One region of the Pantoea sp. sgz302252 genome, then DNA from elsewhere that is predicted to be linked to it. Evidence: predicted binding sites of a transcription regulator. Region 1 holds the regulator's gene; the other holds the start of a gene.

Region 1 (5,019 bases):
TTTGAAAGTTTTCCGGCAATCATGTTTATCGGACACCGTGTTACATGGCGATTGGCGCAAAAATATTCAACCAGTAGAGTTATCCAGATAAACACTGGGTTTCAAAAAGTTTATCCAGGGGCAAACTATACAATCTCCGGAAAGTTCATGTTCAATGGCCGTAATACTCGAATGGTCAAAGCACATGGTAATATTGATAGCCTGGCGGTCCCCGTAGAGGTTGCAAACAATCCTGGGCGCTGGGTGGATCAAGGTAAAAGCGTGGAAGAGTTTGCAAACTTTACTCGCACTGTTCTTAACAGCACTGCCCTGGACGACAGTGACAGTGCAATTTTTCTGGCTGCATGTGGTGGATCGCCAGCAGGTGCACGTAACAATGCACAAAATCTTGCAACTGCCCTGAACAGGAGTGTCTATGCTTTCCCCTCTCGCAAAATCTTCAGTATCGTGGGGGGGACTTTTACGGATCCAAAGATAACGGTATTTGGAACGCCCTGGTTTATGAAGCTAAAACAATTCAACCCAGGAGTTGCAATGGGGGAGGCAATACCGATGTTCCCACTTGCGTAGTGTGAAATGAACATTTGGTGGAGTTACCTGTTTGTTGCGGTATTTCAGGTGACTCCACTACAGTATTTTGACATCAAGACTGAATATACAGATACTCCACAAAACTCAATTATAATCGGTATCATGCACCACTTTGAACATTTCGAACTCCACTGACCTCAAGCCAACTCTATCTAAATCAGGTTGCATCTGGGGGCTTCAAAAAAATGGAGTATGCCGATCCAGAACTGACGACGAGAGTGAAAACCAGGTTCCGCGTTGCCAGTGACGTCGCCAAATCCATGCCAGAGAGAGCCCGCGCAGCGCGAGAAACACCGCCAGCGACAGCCACAATCCGTGGTTGCCAAACAGCGGCACGGTTAACAGGGTCAGAGCAAAGCCAGCGGCGGCGACAGCCATGCTGTTACGCATTTCCGCCCCTCGTGTCGCACCGATAAACATGCCATCCAGCAAATAACACCAGACGCCAATCACCGGCAGAATGACCTGCCAGATAACATAACGATCGGCCAGCTCACGCAGTTGTGGCAGAGAAGTCAGCATCGCCACAATGTGCTCCCCGCCGACGGCATAAATCATGGCAAACGCCAGTGCCACTAAGCCGGATTGTCGGCACGCCGCTTTCCAGACGTGCAGCAGTTGGCTGTCATCTCTTGCGCCATATGCTTGCCCAGAATGGGCTTCAACCGCATAAGCAAAACCATCCAGCGCGTAGGCGGTGAACGTCAGCATGGTCATCAACACGGCGTTGACCGCGACAATGTCGCTGCCCAAACGCGCGCCAAACACGGTCAGAGCGCCAAAGCAGAGTTGCAGTAGCAGCGAACGCAGCATGATGTCCCGGTTGAGTGCCAACAGACGACGAACATTACCACGCCAGGCCTCTTTCAACAGCGCTAACGAAATGCCACGCAAATGCAGTACCCGCCGAACCATCAGCAAGCCAATGAAGAAAGTGACATATTCCGAACACGCGGTTGCCAGCGCTGCGCCCTGCACGTTCATGTGCAGACCCATCACCAGCCACAAATCGAGCACGATGTTCAGCACATTCCCCACCACCAGCAAAATGACCGGTGCGCGAGCATACTGCACACCAAGCAGCCAGCCCAGTAAGACCAGGTTTGCCAGAGAAGCGGGCGCGCTGAGCCAGCGGATCTCAAGGAAGCGCCTTGCCTGTTCCAGCACCGCATCGCTGCCACCGACAATATGCAGCGCCAGCTCGATAAGCGGCGTACGAAGCAGGACAATCGCGAACCCGGCAGCCAGCGCCAGTAACAGCGGTTGTACCAAAGCACGCGCCAGCCGCTGGGGGTCTTTCGCGCCATAAGCCTGAGCCGTCAGGCCGGTGGTGCTCATTCGCAGGAAAAGCAGCAGCATGAAGAGGAAGCTGGTCGCCATTGAACCCACTGCGACACCGCCCAGATACACAGGACTATCCAGATGCCCGATCACCGCCGTATCCACCAGCCCCAGTAAAGGGACAGTGATATTGGAGAAAATCATCGGCAGCGCAAGACGCCACAATGCCTTGTCCGCAGCAGTGAATAGCGACATCGGAAAACCTGTGAGAGTGGAAAGGTAAAACGAAGTGGCGCCAGAATTGCGCCACTCAAAACACGAAGCAGAAGGCTAAAGGATGATTATAGCCATTCGCCGTTACGGATCACGCCAACCGCCAGGCCTTCAATAGAGAAGTTCTGTTCGCGCAGGTCGACCACGATCGGGGAAAATTCGCTGTTTTCAGGCAGAAGCTCAACGGTGCTGCCCTGTTTTTTCAGGCGTTTGACCGTCACTTCATCGTCGATGCGCGCGACAACCACCTGGCCGTTACGCACATCCTGAGTTTTATGCACCGCCAGCAGGTCGCCATCAAGGATGCCGATGTCGCGCATCGACATGCCGCTGACGCGCAGCAGGAAATCTGCGCTTGGCTTGAACATGCCTGGATCAACCTGATAATGGCCTTCAATATGTTGCTGTGCCAGCAGCGGCTCACCGGCTGCCACGCGGCCAATCAGTGGGATGCCCGCTTCTTCTTCAACCAGAAGACGAATGCCGCGAGAAGCCCCGGAGACAATCTCAAGCACGCCTTTACGCGCCAGCGCTTTCAGGTGCTCTTCAGCCGCATTAGGGGACTTAAATCCCAGGCGCTGTGCAATTTCCGCACGCGTCGGTGGCATGCCCGTCTGGCTGATGTGATCCCGGATGAGATCAAACACCTCTTGCTGCCTGGTCGTTAACGCTTTCATTCCGCCCCCTGGGTGTATATACAGTTATGCTGTGAGTATATACAGTTGATGGCGAATTTGGAACCGCAAAACGCACAAAAAACCAGACGGTTGCGTAATTATGTGGCGTCTATCGAAAATACGACCACAGTAGCAGCACCCAGGTGATGACGGCAATAAAGATAGCCAGCAGAACTGCGGCAGACCCCATATCCTTCGCGCGCCCTGACAACTCGTGATGCTCCGGCCCGATACGGTCGACCACCGCTTCAATCGCACTGTTGAGAATTTCCACTATCATCACCAGAAGCACCGAACCAATCAGCAGGACGCGGGTGATAGCATCCACGTCCAGCCAGCAGGCAATAATAACGGCGATAACGGCAGCGGTGCCCTCCTGACGGAAAGCGGCTTCGTGCTTCCACGCCGCACGAAAACCTTTCCAGGAGTAGCCTGTTGCCTTGATGATTCGGGTTAACCCGGTGGTATTATTGGCCATCAAAAGAACCTTTTTATTTATTAACGTCAATGTCCCTGCGCGCCGTAAGTGGTAGAACAGATATTCTGCTTACTTTCTGTTATCCTTGCGACGCATTTGCATGATTAACCAGAGGCTTTACATCGTTTATGTCTGGCTGGCCACGAATTTACTACAAATTACTGAATTTACCATTAAGCGTGCTGGTAAAAAGCAAGTCCATTCCGGCAAATCCTGCCCAGGAACTTGGACTCGATACCTCACGCCCAATTATGTACGTTCTGCCCTATAACTCGAAGGCAGATCTGCTGACGTTACGCGCCCAATGTCTGGCGCACGATCTCCCGGATCCGCTGGAGCCGCTGGTGATCGACGGAACCGAGCTGCCGCGTTACGTGTTCATTCACGGCGGGCCGCGCGCGTTCACTTATTACACGCCGAAAGAAGAATCCATCAAGCTGTTCCACAACTATCTGGACCTGCATCGCAGCAACCCGGATCTCGACGTGCAGATGGTGCCGGTTTCGGTGATGTTTGGGCGTTCTCCGGGGCGCGAAAAAGGCGAAGTTAACCCGCCACTGCGCATGATGAACGGTTTCCAGAAGTTCTTCGCCGTCACCTGGCTTGGTCGTGACAGCTTCGTGCGTTTCTCGCCGTCCGTGTCACTGCGCCGCATGGCGACCGAACACGGCACAGACAAAATTATTGCGCAGAAGCTGGCTCGTGTGGCACGTACGCACTTCGCCCGTCAGCGTCTGGCGGCCGTAGGCCCGCGCCTGCCTGCGCGTCAGGATTTGTTCAACAAGCTGCTGGCGTCCAAAGCGATTGCCCGCGCCGTTGAAGATGAAGCGCGCAGCAAGAAAATCTCCCACGAAAAAGCGCAGCAGAACGCCATTGCGCTGATGGAAGAGATTGCGGCTAACTTCTCTTACGAGATGATCCGCCTGACAGACCGCGTCCTGGGCTTTACCTGGAACCGCCTCTATCAGGGGATTAACGTTAACAACGCCGAGCGAGTACGCCAGTTGGCCCACGACGGTCACGAGATTGTCTATGTGCCTTGCCACCGCAGCCACATGGACTATCTGCTGCTCTCTTACGTGCTCTACCATCAAGGGCTGGTGCCGCCGCACATCGCTGCGGGGATCAACCTGAACTTCTGGCCAGCCGGCCCGATTTTCCGCCGCCTGGGCGCGTTCTTTATTCGTCGTACCTTCAAGGGCAACAAGCTCTATTCCACCGTGTTCCGTGAATACCTCGGCGAACTGTTCAGCCGTGGTTACTCCGTTGAGTACTTCGTGGAAGGTGGCCGTTCCCGTACTGGTCGCCTGCTCGACCCGAAAACCGGCACGCTGTCGATGACCATTCAGGCGATGCTGCGCGGCGGGACACGTCCAATCACACTCGTGCCAATTTACATCGGCTACGAGCACGTGATGGAAGTGGGCACCTACGCGAAAGAGCTGCGTGGCGCGACCAAAGAGAAAGAGAGCCTGCCTCAGATGCTGAAAGGCCTGAGCAAGCTGCGTAATCTCGGCCAGGGCTATGTGAACTTTGGCGAACCGATGCCGCTGATGACCTACCTCAATCAGCACGTGCCAGAATGGCGCGAGTCTATCGACCCGATTGAAGCAATTCGCCCGGCCTGGCTGACGCCAACGGTGAACAACATTGCCGAAGACCTGATGGTGCGCATCAACAACGCAGGCGCGGCGAATGCCATGAACCTGTGTGTGACCG
Region 2 (5,019 bases), on a different contig from region 1:
TGTAAACGGTCTCGCACCTCTGCCGCCTCTTCGAATTCGAGATTCTGCGCATGCTTCATCATCTGCGTTTCCAGCTCGCTGATTTTCTGCTGCAGCGCTTTCGGGGTCAGTGCCAGTTCAGCCGCTTCAACATCGGCAGCAGAGCGCCCTTTACCCCGGCCTTTGCCTTTGGCCTTCACGATATTCTCGCCAAACGACAGAATATCGACCACTTTCTTGTTCAGGCCCTGCGGCACAATGCCATTTTCTTCGTTGTATCGTTCCTGCTTCTCGCGGCGGCGCTCGGTTTCACCCATCGCCTTCGCCATCGACGGCGTGATTTTATCGGCATAGAGAATCGCTTTGCCGTTAACGTTACGCGCCGCGCGGCCCATGGTCTGGATAAGCGAACGTTCAGAACGCAGGAAGCCTTCTTTATCCGCATCCAGAATCGCCACCAGCGAGACTTCTGGCATGTCGAGGCCTTCCCTCAACAAGTTAATGCCAACCAGCACGTCGAACTCGCCGAGGCGTAAATCACGGATGATTTCCATACGTTCAACGGTATCGATGTCCGAATGCAGGTACCGCACACGCTCGCCGTGTTCTTCCAGATATTCGGTTAAATCTTCGGCCATGCGTTTGGTCAGCGTGGTGACCAGCACACGTTCGTTGATAGCTACACGCAAACGGATTTCAGAAAGCAGGTCATCAACCTGCGTGCCGACAGGACGCACTTCGATAATCGGGTCCAGCAGACCGGTTGGACGCACGACCTGATCGACCACATCGCCGCCTGATTTCTCAAGCTCGTAGTTGCCCGGTGTGGCCGACACGTAAATGGTCTGCGGTGCCAGGCCTTCAAATTCTTCAAACTTCAGCGGGCGGTTATCCAGCGCTGACGGCAGACGGAAGCCGTATTCCACCAGCGTCTCTTTACGCGCCCTGTCGCCGCGGTACATCCCGCCAATTTGCGGCACGGTGACGTGGGATTCATCAATCACCAGCAGGCCGTCTGCCGGAAGGTAGTCAAACAGCGTCGGTGGCGGCTCGCCCGGCCCGCGCCCGGAGAGAAAGCGAGAGTAGTTTTCAATGCCCGAGCAATAGCCCAGCTCGTTCATCATTTCGAGGTCAAACTGCGTACGCTGCGACAGGCGCTGTTCTTCAAGCAGTTTGTTGTTCTCCAGCAGCACTTTGCGGCGGTCGACCAGCTCTTCTTTGATCTCTTCCATCGCCTGCAAAATACGTTCACGCGGGGTGACGTAGTGCGTTTTCGGGTACACCGTAAAGCGCTGGATGGTCGATTCCAGCTGCCCTGTCAGCGGATCGAACAGCGACAGACGCTCGACTTCTTCATCAAACAGTTCCACGCGTAGCGCAATGTCGTCGGATTCCGCAGGGAAAATATCTATCACTTCACCGCGCACGCGGAAAGTACCACGCTGGAACGCCTGATCGTTGCGGGCATATTGCAGCTCCGCCAGACGGCGCAAAATGGAGCGTTGATCGATGATCATGCCGACCGTCAGGTGCAGCATCATTTTCAGGTACAGGTCAGGATCACCCAGACCATAAATAGCCGAAACAGAAGCCACCACGATAACGTCGCGGCGTTCAAGCATCGCTTTGGTGGCGGATAAGCGCATCTGCTCGATGTGTTCGTTCACCGAAGCGTCTTTCTCGATAAAGGTATCGGAACTTGGGACGTACGCTTCAGGCTGGTAGTAATCGTAGTAGGAGACGAAAAATTCCACCGCGTTCTCTGGGAAGAACTCTTTCATCTCGCCATAAAGCTGTGCCGCCAGGGTTTTGTTGGGCGCGAGGATCATGGTGGGGCGCTGAAGATCCGCAATCACGTTGGCGATAGTAAACGTTTTCCCTGACCCGGTTACGCCCAGCAGCGTTTGATGCGCCAGGCCATCTTCCAGCCCTTCTTTCAGGCGACGAATGGCTTCAGGCTGATCCCCGGAGGGACGAAAAGCAGAATGCAGTTTTAACGGTTTACTCATGGGTAACAACCTGATGAAGGGGAAACGGGCGGACGCTTAATTCTACTCTCCGCAGCAAAATTTGCCAATCAAAAATACTGGATAAAAAAACAGTACCGCATTATCGTATCTGTGTTACCGCTTCCACAAGCAAGCAACTGTGGCGGAAATTTACGCTGTGACAAGATAAAACACCTGTCCGGGTGGGTTATCCCCAGAACTTTTCCATTTTTAACATTTGTCAATATAGGTAATGAATCTTTTGTGGCGGCGGGTGACACTTTTCTTACAGGCATTGATTTTATACAACCACTTGATTAAAAAAGAAAATATTAAAAAGCCGCGTTTCGCAGCAATTCGGCGGGAAGCCGCGTATTCTCTCGCTCATCGTTAGTTTTCTAACTCTAATGCACAAGGTTATCCACAGGAATGGTGGATAACTGTCTGCAGCCCAACGCCCCTGCCACTCGCGCAAAACGCTTCAGGTCAGACAACGCGTCAGGGAAAAAATATTTATCGTTCTTTTTTGCGTTTAATCAGTAAAGCATCTGCCATTTTGCACTGAGAGATCGCTCGCAAATCCAGCATTCTCACTGCACCACAGCGCTTCATAACAGGCACTGCCAAAGTGCACCCGTTGCGCCTTTAGCCTGTCAATTGTGCGGTTTCTTACGGCTCTGTCTGAAAAAAAGCGCCGGGCGGGATGTTTCGCTGTTCTGGCAAGGGAATTGCAGAATCTTATCGCCACCGATGGCACACCACGAAGGAGAGGCCCATGTTGAGTTTACGCGCAGTGAATCACTATTACGGCAGTCAGCATACGCTCTGGAACGTTGACCTCGACCTCGAACCCGGGCGCTGCACCTGCCTGATGGGACTGCCGGGAATGGGAAAAACCACCCTCATCAACTGTATTGCGGGCTATCAGGACATCGAAAGCGGCAGCATCTTCTGGCATGAGGCCAGTGGGCCGCCTTGTGATTTGCAGACCCTTTCACCGCCGCTACGGGCCGCAATGGGCATCGGTTACGTCCCGCAGGACAAACGCATTTTTTCGCAAATGACCGTCGAGGAAAATCTGCGTATTGCACAGAGAGCAGGCAGCGACGGTTTTACGCCTCAGGGACACGATATCTATGAGCTCCTGCCAGAACTCTACCCGTTACGGCAAGTGAAGGGGTCCGCGCTGAGTGAAGACACGCAATATCAGCTGGCACTGGCTGGCGCACTGGTCACACAGCCGAAACTGCTGATCCTCGACGAGCCGACGCGAGGCATGGGGCAAGGGTTCATGCATAAATTGGGGGATTTTATTGTGCGCCTGAATCGCGAGCTCGGATTGACGGTGTTGCTCGCCGAGCAACACCTGTCGTTTATTAGCCGGGTCGCCGACAGATTTTGCCTGCTGCACCGTGGGCGTAACGTGGCGCAAGGCAATGTTCAGCAGTTGGATACCCGGCTACTGGAACAGTTTATGACCCAGAATGAAGTGCTGTGAGCGTGAGATACTGCCCTGGCTCAGCGGCCTCCGGGCCCTGTTCCAGCCAGGGAATTTCCCCCAGACACGGCGCTGGCAGCATGCGCGTTAGCGTCGCCAGATATTCCTGATGCCGTTTGCCAGGTGGAACAACGTCGTTGGCTATCCAGCCCGCTAATGTCAGCCCTGCCTGCTGAATGGCCTGCGCCGTGAGCACCGCGTGATTGATGCAGCCGAGTTTTACCCCCACCACCAGAATCACCGGCAACTGTTCAGCCTTAACCCAATCAGCAAAGGTTGTGGACGATGAAAGCGGCGTATACCAGCCTCCAGCGCCTTCAACCAGCACCCAATCGGCTTTGGCTTCGAGCGCTCGTAATCCCCGCGACATTACCTGCATGTCGATCGGGCGCTGCTCATCTTCGCTCACAATGTGCGGAGAGGTGGGTTCCGCGAAGGTGTACGGGTTGACCTCTTCATAGCTTAAGACGACGGCGCTATTGTGCTGCAACGCCACCGCATCGCTGTTGCGCAGCCCTTGCGCTGTCATTTCGCTGCCCGAGGCTACAGGCTTAAAGCCCGCAGTCTGATAGCGAAGACGGGTTGCTGCCTGCAATAAGGCGCAACTGGCGACCGTCTTGCCCACTTCGGTATCGGTGCCGGTGACAAAGAAACGTTCAGTCACGGTAAATCACTCCTGTAAAAATGTGGTAGCTCAGCACGCAGCGCCCCTGCTGTTTCGGCCAGGCCAACTGAAGCTGTTGCAGATGGCTGCGCGTCAGGGTTTGAGCCGCTCTGCCCGCATGGAGATGCGTCGCCCCAATCCCTTTCAGGGAGCGCATGGCGCTCAACGCATCGTCAAACGTCAGGCTGAACGTCTGAGTCTGGTGCTCAAAACGGTACGGCTTTAACACCGAGAGAATGTGCTCCTGCGATAAAAAACGATTGGCGTGTGGCTGGCCGTCGACGCTCTGCCAGGCCTGATTCAGCTCAGGCAGCGAGTCCGCCAACAGCGTGCTGAACGCCACCACGCCGCCGGGACGTGCCGTGCGAGTGAGCTCTTGTAGCGCCACGCACAACGATTCACACCACTGCACGGCCAGGTTGCTCCAGACCAAATCGTACTGACCCTCGGCTAACGGCATAGATTCGATATCAGCCTGAACATAGTGACGCGCGGCGTTCTGGCGTAGTGCTTCTGCCAGCATCTGCGGCGAAAGATCCAGCGCGGTGACTTCACTCCCGGCTTCCGTCCACAAGCGACTGACGCTTCCCGGTCCACAGCCTGCATCTAACACACGCTCAAATGGCTGCGAGGGGAGCTGGGCCCTCAACGCCGCTGCGCACTGACGCTGTAGCGCATCATGCTGCTGATAGTGACCGGCAGCCCGGCCAAAAGCGGCGGCCACAGCGGATTTATTGACCGGTGGCATTCAGCACCTCCAATAGCTTGTCGATATCTTCCGGTTGATGCGCTGCCGTCAGCGTCACCCGCAAACGTGCGGTGCCTGCGGGCACGGTTGGGGGGCGAATAGCCGTCAGCCACAGTCCCTGTTCGCGCAAGTGGTGCGCTAA

The links. Region 1 encodes LexA, which represses DNA repair genes until DNA is damaged. Its sites were predicted from a motif close to TNCTGTATGTACATACAGNA; they were not measured.
Region 2: the regulator LexA is predicted to act here: its motif matches at 2,064-2,083, upstream of uvrB (excinuclease ABC subunit UvrB).

Annotation. Positions count from the first base shown of each region.
Region 1 is NZ_JBLFJW010000011.1:137,445-142,463, forward strand. It holds gene ACLW56_RS10990 (RHS repeat-associated core domain-containing protein) at 1-570, shown strand, start outside; gene dinF (MATE family efflux transporter DinF) at 769-2,127, opposite strand; gene lexA (transcriptional repressor LexA) at 2,214-2,822, opposite strand; gene ACLW56_RS11005 (diacylglycerol kinase) at 2,932-3,300, opposite strand; gene plsB (glycerol-3-phosphate 1-O-acyltransferase PlsB) at 3,429-5,019, shown strand, end outside.
Region 2 is NZ_JBLFJW010000009.1:8,080-13,098, reverse strand. It holds gene uvrB (excinuclease ABC subunit UvrB) at 1-1,988, opposite strand, end outside; gene ACLW56_RS08810 (ABC transporter ATP-binding protein) at 2,743-3,465, shown strand; gene bioD (dethiobiotin synthase) at 3,440-4,129, opposite strand; gene bioC (malonyl-ACP O-methyltransferase BioC) at 4,122-4,877, opposite strand; gene bioF (8-amino-7-oxononanoate synthase) at 4,861-5,019, opposite strand, start outside.